One region of the Paenibacillus sp. FSL W8-1187 genome, then DNA from elsewhere that is predicted to be linked to it. Evidence: riboswitches for the same ligand, from Rfam matches in the RefSeq annotation. Region 1 holds a riboswitch; the other holds the start of a gene.
What was found. Region 1 has a riboswitch for FMN ahead of NYE40_RS12530 (DMT family transporter). Riboswitches for the same ligand answer to the same signal wherever they lie in the genome.
Positions count from the first base shown of each region.

Region 2: it holds a riboswitch for FMN, as region 1 does, so the genes downstream of both, ribD (bifunctional diaminohydroxyphosphoribosylaminopyrimidine deaminase/5-amino-6-(5-phosphoribosylamino)uracil reductase RibD) here and NYE40_RS12530 (DMT family transporter) in region 1, are expected to answer to the same signal.

Region 1 covers NZ_CP150181.1:2,898,996-2,905,563, reverse strand. The annotation lists gene NYE40_RS12550 (NAD(P)H-binding protein) at 1-557, shown strand, start outside; gene NYE40_RS12545 (ATP-dependent DNA helicase) at 757-2,700, shown strand; gene NYE40_RS12540 (DUF6509 family protein) at 2,700-3,014, shown strand; gene NYE40_RS12535 (MGMT family protein) at 3,035-3,343, shown strand; gene NYE40_RS12530 (DMT family transporter) at 3,458-4,414, opposite strand; FMN riboswitch at 4,568-4,722, opposite strand; gene NYE40_RS12525 (hypothetical protein) at 4,855-5,241, shown strand; gene NYE40_RS12520 (response regulator transcription factor) at 5,395-6,129, shown strand; gene NYE40_RS12515 (HAMP domain-containing sensor histidine kinase) at 6,126-6,568, shown strand, end outside.
Region 2 covers NZ_CP150181.1:2,469,208-2,475,775, forward strand. The annotation lists gene lysA (diaminopimelate decarboxylase) at 103-1,434, shown strand; gene NYE40_RS10575 (peptidylprolyl isomerase) at 1,546-1,977, shown strand; FMN riboswitch at 2,094-2,304, shown strand; gene ribD (bifunctional diaminohydroxyphosphoribosylaminopyrimidine deaminase/5-amino-6-(5-phosphoribosylamino)uracil reductase RibD) at 2,571-3,686, shown strand; gene ribE (riboflavin synthase) at 3,688-4,371, shown strand; gene NYE40_RS10590 (bifunctional 3,4-dihydroxy-2-butanone-4-phosphate synthase/GTP cyclohydrolase II) at 4,398-5,630, shown strand; gene ribE (6,7-dimethyl-8-ribityllumazine synthase) at 5,668-6,138, shown strand; gene NYE40_RS10600 (segregation/condensation protein A) at 6,207-6,568, shown strand, end outside.

The sequences.
Region 1 (6,568 bases):
CGCATGCGAAGCTGCAGGGGGTCGTTTGGGAGCAGGATCGGCCGGAGGCGGCGCTGGAGGGCCGCCTGAAGGGAGCGGATCTGTTCATCGCAACCGGCACGACGATCCGCAAGGCCGGCAGCCAGGCGGCATTCCGGGAGGTCGACTACGAGCTGCCGCTGCGGCTCGCCCGCTCGGCTGCCGCCGAAGGCGCCGCCTCGCTCGTCATCGTCTCGTCGATCGGCGCCTCCGCGTCGTCCCGCGCCTTTTACTTGCGGGTCAAAGGCGAGCTCGAGCAGGAGCTCGGCAAGCTCGGCCTGCGCAAGCTCGTGCTGCTGCGGCCGTCCCAAATCTTGGGCGCCCGCGCCGAGAAGCGCACGCTCGAAGCGGCGGCTGGAGCGGTCGGCAAGGCGTTCGGTCCGCTGATGAAAGGGCCGCTCGCCCGCTATCGGCCGGTCGAGGCCCGCGTCATCGCGGCCGCGATGCTGGCCGCCGCCCAGCATGCGCCGGAGGGCAAGACGGTGCTGGAGTCGGAGGCGCTCCCGGCCGAAGCGCGCAAGCTGCAGCAGCGGAGCTAGGTAGCGCACTCGAGAAAATGTGCTGCCGACGGGCAGCGGATCGGCGGCGGGTGGAGGCAAGCCCCTTTACACAGACTACCCGGCGGATTATGATGAAGGTTCGACATGGGCAGCGGAGCGCTGCGAGGCAGGGCAACCGAAACCGCCCGCAGCCGTCCGCTCTCCTGATCTTCAACCTGCAAGGGGAGGCTATGCCCGCTTGACCCAGACCCGCTATCCGTTCGTCTACGATCCTTCGCTGCCGTTCATCGGCCAGGCGAGCGACTGGATCGCCGACGTTTTCTACGACATTCTTCCCGAGGCCGGCTTCGAGGTGCGGGACGAGCAGATCTTCATGGCGTTCCAGCTCGAGCGCGCCTACCAGGAGCGCAAGACGCTGTTCGCGGAGGCCGGCGTCGGCACCGGCAAGACGCTCGTCTACCTGCTGTACGCCGCCGCCTACGCCCGCTATACGCAAAAGCCCGCCGTCATCGCCTGCGCCGACGAGTCGCTGATCGAGCAGCTGACGAAGCCGGAGGGCGACCTGGCCAAGATCGCCCGCCATCTCGGACTTGCCGTCGACGCCCGCGTGGCGAAGTCGCAAGGCCAATACCTGTGCCTGAACAAGCTTGACGCGGCCCGCGGCGGCGAAGGGGGCGAGCGGTTCGACGAGCTCCACCGCTCGCTGCCGGAGTTCGTGCATCGTCCCGCGACGATGCAGGCGTTCCACCCGTACGGCAGCCGCAAGGACTACCCCGAGCTCGACGACGCCGACTGGTCGCGCATCGGCTGGGACGTGTTCCAGGACTGCCTCATCTGCCCGCAGCGCCATCGCTGCGGCATGACGCTCTCGCGCGACCACTACCGCAAGGCGCCGGACGTGCTCATCTGCTCGCATGACTTCTATATGGAGCATGTGTGGACGGCAGAGGCGCGCAAGCGCGAAGGGCAGCTGCCGCTGCTTCCGGAGCATAGCTCGGTCGTCTTCGACGAGGGCCATCTGCTCGAGGCGGCCGCGCAGAACGCGCTCACCTACAAGCTGCAGCATGCGATGTTCGAGTCGATCGTCAGCCGGCTGCTGCAGAACGACATCCGCGAGTCGCTCGCCTACGGCATCGAGGACGCGATCGCGCGCAGCGAGTCGCTGTTCCGCCTGCTGCGGCGCGAGGCCAGGCCGGTGGCCGGCTCGGACCGGCTCGAGTTCCGCTGGACGCCGGAGCTGACGCGCGAGGTCCGCGCCTTCCGCTCGCAGCTGGAGGAGATCGAGGAGCAACTCGTGTTCGAAAGCGGACTGTTCACCCTTGACGCTTATCATCTGACGATCGTCGAGGAGCATCTGGACATGATCGGCACCGCGCTCGCGCTGTTCGACCGTCCGGACGGGCTGATCGCCTGGCTCGCCGACGAGGCGGACGGACTGTCGCTCGTGCTCATGCCGCGGCTCGTCAAGGAGGTGCTGGCGGAGCGCGTGTTCGCGCGTCCGATGCCGATCATCTTCTCGTCGGCGACGCTCTCGGCGGGCGGCTCGTTCCATTATGTGGCCGATTCGCTCGGCATCCGGGACTACCTGCAGTTCAGCACGCCGAGTCCGTATGACTACGCCGAGCAGATGCAGGTGCGGACGGTCCGCACGGACGGACCGGAGGCCAAGCGCGCTGCTGCTCTGAAGGCGCTTCGGCGCAGCGGCGGCCGCGCGCTGCTGCTGTTCCCGGACCGTCGGCAGCTGGCGGAGTTCCGCGACTGGGCGGCGTCGAGCGGGGAGCTGGACGGCTACCGGATGCTGTACGAGGGCGACGCGGAGATCAGCCATCTGATCGGCCGGTTCCAAAACGACGAGGAAAGCGTGCTTGCCGCCGCGACGCTTTGGGAAGGATTGGACATACCGGGTCCTTCGCTGTCGCTCGTCGTCGTCTGGGAGCTGCCGTGGCCGCCCGCCGATCCGGTCTACAACGCCCGGCGGTCGGAAGCGCAGGATGCTTTCGCCGAGGTGGAGAAGCCGTTCATGCAGCTGCGGCTGCGTCAAGGATTCGGGCGGCTCATCCGGACGCGCGAGGATCGCGGCGAGATCGTCGTGCTGTCGGACCGGCTGGACGAGCCGGCGGTGCGGCAGGCGGTGCTGGAGCTCGTGCCGGAGGGCACGCTTCAAGATGAGGAGGGAAGCTGATGGAGCTGGAGCTATTGGAAATTAGCGAATATACGGTCGAGAAGCTGAAGGATCCGTTCGGCATTCTGAGCGGCGACCGCTACGAGTTCACGCTGCTGATCGAGGTCGACGAGGAGGACGAGCTGTACCGCCCGGCGGGCCTGTACGTGCGCGTCGTCTACGCGCTCGCGTCTGGCGGGGAAGGCCGCGTCGTCTCGCATGAGATCCGCGAGCGCGGCACCGACCAGCTGCTGGACTTCGGGCTGGAGGAGGACGAGCTGGCGGAAGCGGCGGCGTTCTGCGCCGCCCATGCGGGCGAAGCCGACAACGTCTGAGCAAAGGGGAGGCGGATGACATGCAGCCATTCACGGCAAGCGTCGTCCAAGTCGTGAAAGCCATTCCCGAAGGACGGCTCATGACGTACGGCGCGGTGGCGGCGGCAGCCGGCCAGCCGCGCGCGGCGCGCCAAGTCGTGCGCGTGCTGCACAGCATGGGCGAGTCCCAAGGCTTGCCTTGGCATCGGGTCATGAACGCGGCGCGGCGCATCAGCCTGCCCGGCGACGGAGGCGAGCTGCAGCTGGCGCTGCTGGCGGCGGAGGGCACGGAGCCCGGACTGGACGGCTGCTTCGACGAAGCGCGGTTCATGCGTGCGGACGAAGCCTGAGCATCGACAGGATAGGACGTAAAAAGGGCGGCAGCCCGGATCCGCCTCAGAGGGGAGGATTCGGGCTGCCGCCCTTTTTGATCTGGCAGCGTTGCCGGGGGCTGAAGGCTGAAGTCAGCCCGCAGGAGCGGCGGGCTGAGCGGAGCGCGAGGCGCTGCGGCTCAGCAGCACGAGCACGGTCCAGATGACCACGAAGCCGGCGACTTGGCCGGCGGTGAGCGCCTGGTCGAAGACGAGCCAGTTGATGAGCACGCCGACGGCAGGGAACGCCAGCTCCGCGAGCGTGGCGAGCGAGGCTTTGGTGCCGGACAGCCCTTTGTAATAGAGCAGCATGCTCAGCAAGCCCGGGATGAACGCCTGGAACAGCAGGTTCACGAGCAGCAGCGCCGCCGCACCCCCTGCGCCGAGCGTCTGCCAGCCGTCGCCGGCGACGAGGACGAGCAGGCCGAGCAGCGGGATGGCGAGCAGGAAGCGCAGCGCCGTCACGAAGTGGAAGCCCATGCCCTTGGTGAGCAGGTACTTGCCCATGACGGTGGATCCGCCCCACAGCGCCGCCGCCCCGATGGAGAGCAGGCAGCCGAGGGTAGCGAGGTCATGCAGGCCGAGCGCCGGGGAGCCGAAGCCGAACGTCAGCAGGTAGGTGCCGGCCAGCGCCAGCAGCAGGAACCAGCCGAAGCGGCGCGGCAGCGCTTCGCGCAGCACGATCCGCGCGAGCAGGATCGCGAACAGCGGCTGCAGCTTCTGCAGCAGCAGGACGGCGTTGAAGTTGCCGTAGCTGAACGCCGCGGTGAACATGACGGTGGCGATCGCCGAGCCTCCCCAGGAGATGAACAGCATCGCGCCGACGATGCCGAGCGTGAGCTTGCCGGCGAGCTGATGACGGTAATGGATCAGGACCGGAACGGAATAGACGGCCAGCAGCAGATGCTCGAGAAAGACGATCTGCGCGGACGTGAAATGCTGGAGCAGCAGGATGCGGAACAGCGGATCGACTCCCCAGAGCGTCGCTCCGAGCGCGACATACCAGATGCCGCGCCCGCAGGAGAGCAGTCCGCCGCGGTCCGCCTGCAGCGGACTCGATGCGGCAGCGGTCGTACCCAATTCAAAAACCCCCATGAAACGGAATTTGAATTGAACCTCGTTAGAAGCAGCATGCCCCCGCCTGAAGGATCAGGACGGGGGCATGAAGAACCCGCCTGCCGCCAAAAATGGCGCCAAGCAGGGTTTCACCTTCTCTCATCCGGACTATACCGTCGGCCTTGGACTCGCACCAAGTCAGTCCCGCCGCCGCATGAAGCGGCAGCGGGAGTCGCGGGCTTCGGCGCCAAGCTGGCGCCGTCACCGCCGGTAGGGAATTTCACCCTGCCCCGAAGGTTCAGATTCAGTTAGACCGAATTGTAGCACAATCCGGCAGCGCTCGACAAGAAAAGTTCATGGTTCGCCGAAGCCAAAGAGCGGACGAGCGGGTATAATGGGAAAGGATAGGGAACATGCCAAGGAGGCTAATGACGTTGAAGAAATTCGGACTGATCCTATTGGCTGCGCTGCTGCTCGTCGCGGCGGGCTGCTCCTCGCGCAGCGGCGGCGTGGATGAATCCGCCGTGGAGACGCATATCGCGAGCGAGCCGGCGGCTGTCGCCGGCTCGCCGCTCCAGCTGACGGCGGAGATCGAGGGCATCGAGTCCCTCCTGCAGGAGGACGATCTCAAGATCGACTTCGACATCCGCGAGGAGACGGAGCAGGAGCTCCCGGTGCTGCTCACCTCGACGAAGAAGTCGGACAAGGAATATGAGGTGGAGCATACGTTTCCGGAGCCGGGCAAGTATGTGATCTACATCCACATCTATGCCGGAGACGACATCCACATCATCAAGCGCAACGAGTTCCAGGTCGGCTGACCGGCCGCTCGGAGCGCCGCCTGCGCGCTGCAGGCATGAAAAGCGATACGGGACGAAGCGGAGCAGTTCTCCGTTCGTCCCGTATTTGCTTTGCAGCGGATGCAGGGATGGATATAATAGGAAACCGAGAGATCAAGCAGGAGCGGACGGGGGATGGACATGAAGGTCGTATGGATCGAGGATGAGCGGGAGCTGCTGGAGGAAGGAGCCCGCTTCCTGCGGCAGGAAGGCTGGGAGGTCGAGGGAGCGGCTTCGGCGGAGGAGGCGGAAGCGCTCATCGAGCGCGGCAGGCCGGACCTGCTGCTCGTCGATTGGATGCTCGAAGGCGGGCGGACGGGACTGGATCTGTGCCGGCTCAACGACCGCAGCTGGCAGCTGCCGCTGCTCATGGTGACGGCCAGAGGCGATGAGTTCGACCGCGTGCTTGCGCTGGAGCTCGGAGCGGACGATTTCATTCAGAAGCCGTTCAGCCTGCGCGAGCTGCATGCTCGCATGAAGGCGGTGCTGAGGCGCGCAGGCCGAACGGCGACGGCGTCCGGCGCGGACGTCCAGGAGCCAGGCGGCGAAGGAGAGGTGCTGGAGCGCGGCGAGCTGACGATTCGGCCGCTGTCGCATGAGGCGGAGCTCGAAGGCCGGGCGCTTGAGCTGACCCGGACCGAGTTCGCGCTGCTGCTGCGGCTCGCCTCGCGGCCGGGCCGGGTATTCACGAGGACGCATCTGCTGGAGGAGGCGCTCGGCGACGCGTTCGCCGGTTATGAGCGCACGATCGACAGCCATATCCGCAACCTGCGGCGCAAGCTCGGCGACGATCCGGCCGATCCGCGCTTCGTGCTGACCGTGTACGGGGTCGGCTACAAGTTCAATCCCGATGCGGGAGCCGGCCGATGATGGACGCGCAGCGGATTCAGCGGATCGCCGCCGCCGCGGCCTTGCCGATCGGCGGCGGGGCGGCCGCCGCGCTGCTCGCGGCGCTGCTGCCGGCCGGTCCCGTGGCGGGAGACTCGTCCTGGGCGGCGCTGGGGCGCTGCCTGCCGCCGGCTGCGCTTACGGCGCTGCTGATCGCCGCAGCCATGCGGCTGGAGCGTCGCCGCTGGCGGCGGCGCCTGGCGGCATGGAGCCGGGTCGCCGAGCGCTTGGCGGATGAGCCGGATCGGGATGGAGGCGACGCGGCGGCAGACAGAGGGCGAGCGCCAGCCGCGCGGACGGATGCTGAGACTGAGGCTGGGCAGGCGGCTGCGGCGCGCCTCCATGTCCCCCGCGAGGGCGCGGCGACCGAGGCTGCGCTGCCATCGGACGAGACAGGCGGGTCCGGCGAGCGGGCGGGGTC
Region 2 (6,568 bases), 430 kb from region 1:
AGAAAATCCATTACTCCTTCTCCCGAGGTTCGTTATACTGAGGTCACATTAGGACAAACGAACCCCGCCTGCCTGAGCCGGGGAGAAAGAGGTAGCGAATCCATGCATTTTCACGGAACATCCCGAATAAATGAACACGGCCGTCTGGAGATCGGAGGCTGCGATACGCAGGACCTCGCCGAGCAGTTCGGCACCCCGCTGTACGTCGTCGACGAGGCGCTCGTCCGCCAGCGGGCCCGCGAATACGTGGAGGCGTTCAAGGCGTCGGGCTTCCGCTTCCAGGTCGCCTATGCGAGCAAGGCGTTCAGCACCGTGGCGATGTGCGCCATCGCCGAGCAGGAAGGGCTGTCGCTCGACGTCGTCAGCGACGGCGAGCTGCACACGGCGCTGCAGGCGGGCTTCCCGGCGGAGCGCATCCATTTCCACGGCAACAACAAGACGCCGTTCGAGATCGAGATGGCGCTCGACGCCGGCATCGGCTGCTTCGTCGCCGACAACTTCTCGGAGCTGCAGCTGCTGAACGCCATCGCCGGCGCCAAAGGCCGCAAGGCGAACATCCTGCTGCGCATCACGCCGGGCGTCGAGGCGCATACGCATGACTATATCTCGACCGGCCAGCAGGACTCCAAGTTCGGCTTCGACCTGGCCGGCGGCGCCGCCTTCGAGGCGGTGCGGCAATCGCTGAGCCTCGATCATCTCGTCCTGCTCGGCGTCCACTCCCATATCGGCTCCCAGATCTTCGAGGTCGAGGGCTTCCGGATGGCGGCCGCCAAGGTGGCGGAGTTCGCCGTCAACGTCAAGGCCGAGCTCGGTCAGACGTTCCGCGTCATCAACCTGGGCGGAGGCTTCGGCATCCGCTACACGTCCGAGGACAGCCCGCTTCCGGTACGCGACTACATCGGCGCGATTACGGACGCGATCCGCTCGAACTTCACGGCGGCCGGCTATCCGCTGCCGGAGATTTGGGTCGAGCCGGGCCGCAGCATCGTCGGCGACGCCGGCACGACGCTGTATACGGTCGGCACGAGCAAGGACATCCCCGGCGTCCGCAAGTACATCGCCGTCGACGGCGGCATGACGGACAACCCGCGTCCGGCGCTGTACGAGTCCAAGTACGAGGCGGTGCTGGCGAACCGCGCCGCCGAGCCGGCCGCCGAGACGGTATCGGTCGCAGGCAAATGCTGCGAGAGCGGCGACATGCTGATCTGGGACCTGGAGCTGCCGAAGGCCGAGACGGGCGATCTGCTCGCCGTTTTCTGCACCGGCGCGTACAACTATGCGATGGCGTCCAACTACAACCGCATCCGCCGTCCGGCGGTCGTGCTGGTCAAGGACGGCAAGGCCGACGTCGCCGTGAAGCGCGAGTCGCTGGAGGACATCTCCCGCAACGACGTGCTGCCGGAGCGTCTGCGCAAGGCTGAAGTTCAGCCGTAAGCCGCTGCCGGCGAGCCTCCTTCGGGAGGCTCGCTTTGCGTTCGGGACCGGCGCTGGTGTATGATAAGAGGCGTACATAGCTTTTATTTTGGAAGGCAGGAGTGATGACAAGTGGCAAAACAAGCGAAAATCACGCTCGAAAACGGCGGCGAGGTCGTTCTGGACCTGTTCGACAAGGACGCTCCGAATACGGTCGCGAACTTTGAAAAGCTGGCGAACGAAGGCTTCTATAACGGACTTACGTTCCATCGCGTCATCCCGGGCTTCGTCGCTCAGGGCGGCTGCCCGAACGGCACCGGCACCGGCGGTCCCGGCTATACGATCGACTGCGAGATCAACCCGAACAAGCATGAGCGCGGCTCGCTCGCGATGGCTCATGCCGGACGCAATACCGGCGGCAGCCAGTTCTACATCTGCTACCAGCCGCAGCCGCATCTGGACGGCCAGCACACCGTCTTCGGCAAGATTTCCAAAGGCATGGAATACATCGACGCGTTCAAAGGCCGCGACAAGATGGCCAAAGTCGAAGTCGTCGAAGTCTGACTTCCTCGCGCGGAAGGCTCTCGTCCGAGAGCCTTTTTGTCGTTTAATCCCGACTCGTCCGCTTGCTTTTTAGCGTGCAGGCAAGTAAGATGAGTCATGCAAGCAATTGAATTCAAGCGAACCTTCGGGGCTGGGTGAAATTCCCGGGCCGGCGGTGATCCGTACCTGGCGCGTCTTCGGCATATGCCGCGGCTCGCCGGGGACGGTCAGTCCGTGACCCGCATGACCGCTTCTGCGCTTCCCTCGACCGAGGGCGCGTCGAGCGCATGCGGCTGACCTGGTGAAACTCCGGGACCGACAGTATAGTCTGGATGGGAGAAGGCTCGCTGCAAGACAGGCATGCATGAAGGCAGCTCCTCCATCATTGGAGGAGTCTGTTCAAGTCCGCCGCCCAGACATCGAGATCGGTTCCGCGCTGCCGCCCGGAGTCTGTCTTCCGATTCGATCCGGGACGGCGGTCTGTTCCCGCATTTCCAGGACGGCTTTTTTGGCTATCCGGTCGATCGGGCTCCTGCTCCTGCCGCGCGGCGACGTTTCCGACATTCCATCACCCCCGAAGGGCGCTCCAGGCGTCAATCGGGGGTGTTTTTGCATTGCGGGAAACGATCGATGATCGATATTACATGGAGCTCGCGCTCGGCATGGCGGCCAAAACGGCCGGCCAGACCGGCATCAATCCGGCCGTCGGCTGCGTCATCGTCAAGGATGGCCGCATCGTCGGCCTCGGCGCCCATCTCAAGCGGGGCGAAGGGCATGCCGAGCCGCACGCGCTGGCGATGGCGGGAGACGAAGCCCGGGGAGCGACGGCCTACGTCACGCTGGAGCCGTGCAGCCATTATGGCCGTACGCCGCCCTGCAGCGATCGGCTGATCGCGGCCGGAATCGCCCGCGTCGTCGTCGCGGAGCTCGACCCGAATCCGCTCGTCGCGGGCAGTGGCATGGCCAAGCTGCAGGCGGCGGGAATCGAGACGAAAACGGGCGTCATGGAAGCGGAGGCCAGGCGGCGGAGCGAGCCGTTCCGCAAGTTCATCACGACCCGGCTGCCCTATGTCACGCTCAAGACAGCCTCCACGCTGGACGGCCGCATCGCCGCGGCGAGCGGGGACAGCCGCTGGGTGACGGGGCCGGAGGCGCGCGAGGCCGTGCATGCGATGCGGCATCGCCATATGGGCATCCTCGTCGGCATCGGCACGGTGCTGGCGGACGACCCGAGCTTGACGACGCGGCTGTCCGTGCCGGGCCTGCATCCGGCGAGAATTGTCGCCGACTCGAGCTTGCGGCTGCCGCTGGACGCGAAGCTCGTGCAGGACGGAGCCGCGCCGACGATCGTCCTGACGTCGGAAGCCGCAGACGAAGGCCGAGCGGCCGCGCTGAGGGCGGCCGGCGTCGAGGTCATCCGCTGCGGCAGCGGCAGCTCGGTCGATCTGCGCGAGGCGATGAGACGGCTCGGCGAGCTGGAGCTCGGCTCGATCCTGCTCGAGGGCGGCGGAAGGCTGAACGGCTCGATGCTGGAGGCGGGGCTGGTCGATCGGATCTGCCTGTTCCTCGCGCCCAAGATCATCGGCGGCGAGGACGCGCCGTCGTCGTTCCGGTTCGCCGGCTTCGAGCGGATGGCCGACGCGATCGAGCTGGACGACGTCGAGGTGGAGCGCTATGGACGCGATATATGCATCAGCGGCAAGCCAGCCGCCAAGGGAGGGATCGGCTGACATGTTCACCGGATTGATCGAAGAGATCGGAGAGCTGCGCGGCGCGGCGCGAAAAGGAGAGGCGATGGTGCTCCGCATCGGCGCCGCCAAAGTGCTGGAGGGCGTCCGGCTCGGGGACAGCATCGCCGTCAACGGCGTCTGTCTGACCGTGACTGGATGCGGGCCCGACAGCTTCGAGGCCGACGTCATGCCGGAGACGTACCGGCATACGAATCTGGGCGGGCTGCCGGCGGGCAGCCCGCTCAACCTGGAGCGGGCGATGCGCGCGGACGGCCGCTTCGGCGGGCATATCGTCCAGGGCCATGTGGACGGCATCGGGCGGATCGTCGAGCGCAGGGCGTACGCCAACGCGGTGCTGTTCACGATCCGGCCCGCGGACGAAGGGCTGCGCCGCTACATCATTCCGCGCGGTTCAATTGCCGTGGACGGCATCAGCCTGACTGTGACGGAGGCGGGCGAGGACGCCTTTTCGGTGTCGATCATCCCGCATACGCTCGCCGAAACCGTGCTGCAGAGCAAGCAGGCGGGAGCGACCGTCAATCTGGAATGCGACGTGCTCGGCAAATATGTCGACCATCTGCTGCGGTTCGGCGGCAGAGGGGACGCCGCAGCCGCCGGCAGGCCGGGAGGCGCGGCCGGCGGCCCGCTGACGGCCGCTTTCCTGGCGGAGAACGGATTCGCATGAGCCAAGGCAACGAAGGAGGAGCAAGCATGGAACGATTACACCATCAAGACGGGGCGGCGCCATTCGATGCGATCGAGGATGCGGTGCAGGATCTGCTGGCCGGCAAGCCGGTCATCGTCGTCGACGACGAGGATCGCGAGAACGAGGGCGATCTGATCGCGCTCGCCGATACGATCTCGCCGGCCGTCATCAACTTCATGATTACCGAGGCGCGCGGGCTCGTCTGCGTGCCGATCGAGGCGGAGCGGGCGCGAGAGCTCGACCTGCCGCCGATGGTCGTCCGCAATACGGACTACCACGGCACCGCGTTCACCGTCTCCGTCGACCATGTGAGCACGACGACCGGCATCTCCGCACATGAGCGCGCCGAGACGGTGCGGGCGCTCGTCGACGGCGCGGCCCGCGCGGACGATTTCCGCCGCCCGGGCCATATATTCCCGCTGATCGCCAAGGACGGCGGCGTGCTGCGGCGCGCCGGCCATACGGAAGCGGCGATCGATCTGGCCAAGCTGTGCGGCGCCAAGCCCGGCGCGGTCATCTGCGAGATCATCCGCGAGGACGGCACGATGGCGCGGCTGCCGGACCTGGCGGACTTCAAGCGCAAGCATGATCTCAAGCTGATTACGATCCAGTCGCTGATCGAGCATCGGCGCCGCCGCGAGCAGCTGGTGCAGCGGGTCGTCGAGGTAAACATGCCGACCGACTTCGGCGTCTTCCGCGCGGTCGCCTACACGAACGAGGTGGACGACAAGGAGCATGTCGCGTTCGTCAAAGGACAGATCGATCCGGAGCAGCCGACGCTCGTGCGGGTGCATTCCGAATGCCTTACCGGCGACGTGTTCCACTCCCGCCGCTGCGACTGCGGTCCGCAGCTGGCGGCGGCGCTGCGCCAGATCGAGGAGGCGGGCAGCGGCGTGCTGCTCTACATGCGTCAGGAAGGGCGCGGCATCGGCCTCATCAACAAGCTCAAAGCCTATCAGCTTCAGGAGCAGGGGCTCGACACGGTCGAGGCGAACCTGAAGCTCGGCTTCGGGCCCGACCTGCGGGAGTACGGCATCGGCGCGCAGATCCTGCGCGATCTCGGCGTCCGCCGGATGCGGCTCATGACGAACAATCCGCGCAAGATCCGCGGCCTCGAGGGGTACGGACTGAGCGTGGCCGAGCGGGTGCCGATCCAGATGGAGCGCAACGAGAGCAACACGAATTACTTGAACACGAAAAAAACGAAGCTTGGCCATCTGTTGGAGTTTGAAATTTAAGCCGAATAAATTAGAATAGAAGGATGGGTTTGAAAACATGACGAAATATTACGAAGGACATCTGGTATCGCAAGGGCTGAAATACGGCGTCGTCGTCGGCCGCTTCAACGAATTCATCACCGGCAAGCTGCTGAGCGGCGCGCTCGACGCGTTCAAGCGCCATGGCGCGGGCGAGGACGAGGTGGAGGTCGCGTGGGTGCCGGGAGCGTTCGAGATTCCGCTGATCGCGCAAAAGATGGCGGAGAGCGGCAAGTACGATGCCGTCATCACCCTCGGCGCCGTCATCCGGGGCTCCACCCCGCATTTCGACTATGTATGCAGCGAGGTCGCCAAGGGCGTCGCCGCGATCAATCTGAAAACCGGCGTGCCGACGATCTTCGGCGTGCTGACGACGGATTCGATCGAGCAGGCGGTGGAGCGCGCGGGGACGAAGGCCGGCAACAAAGGCTGGGAAGCCGCTGCCGCCGCGATCGAGATGGCGAATCTGACGCGGGCGATTCAAGGCTGAGCCTGGCCTGAGGCGAGACAGCGGCCTTTAGCTTCGCGATACCGGCGGACAGGAAGAGGTGGAGCGGCATGAGCCTATTGTACAAACTGGAAGCATTCGAAGGGCCGCTGGATCTGCTGCTTCACTTGCTGGACAGGGAAGAGATCGACATCTACGACATTCCGATCAGCCGGATCGCGGATCAGTACATGGACTACCTGCATGCGATGCAGGAGTTCGAGCTGGACGTGACGAGCGAGTTCCTCGTGATGGCCGCGACGCTGCTGGCGATCAAGAGCGGGCAGCTGCTGCCCCGCCCTCCCGTCATGGACGAGTACGAGGACGCCTGGGACGACGAAGGCATGCTCGATCCCCGCGACGAGCTCGTGCAGAAGCTGGTGGAATACCGCCGCTACAAGCAGATCGCCGAGCATCTGCGCGACCGCGAGAT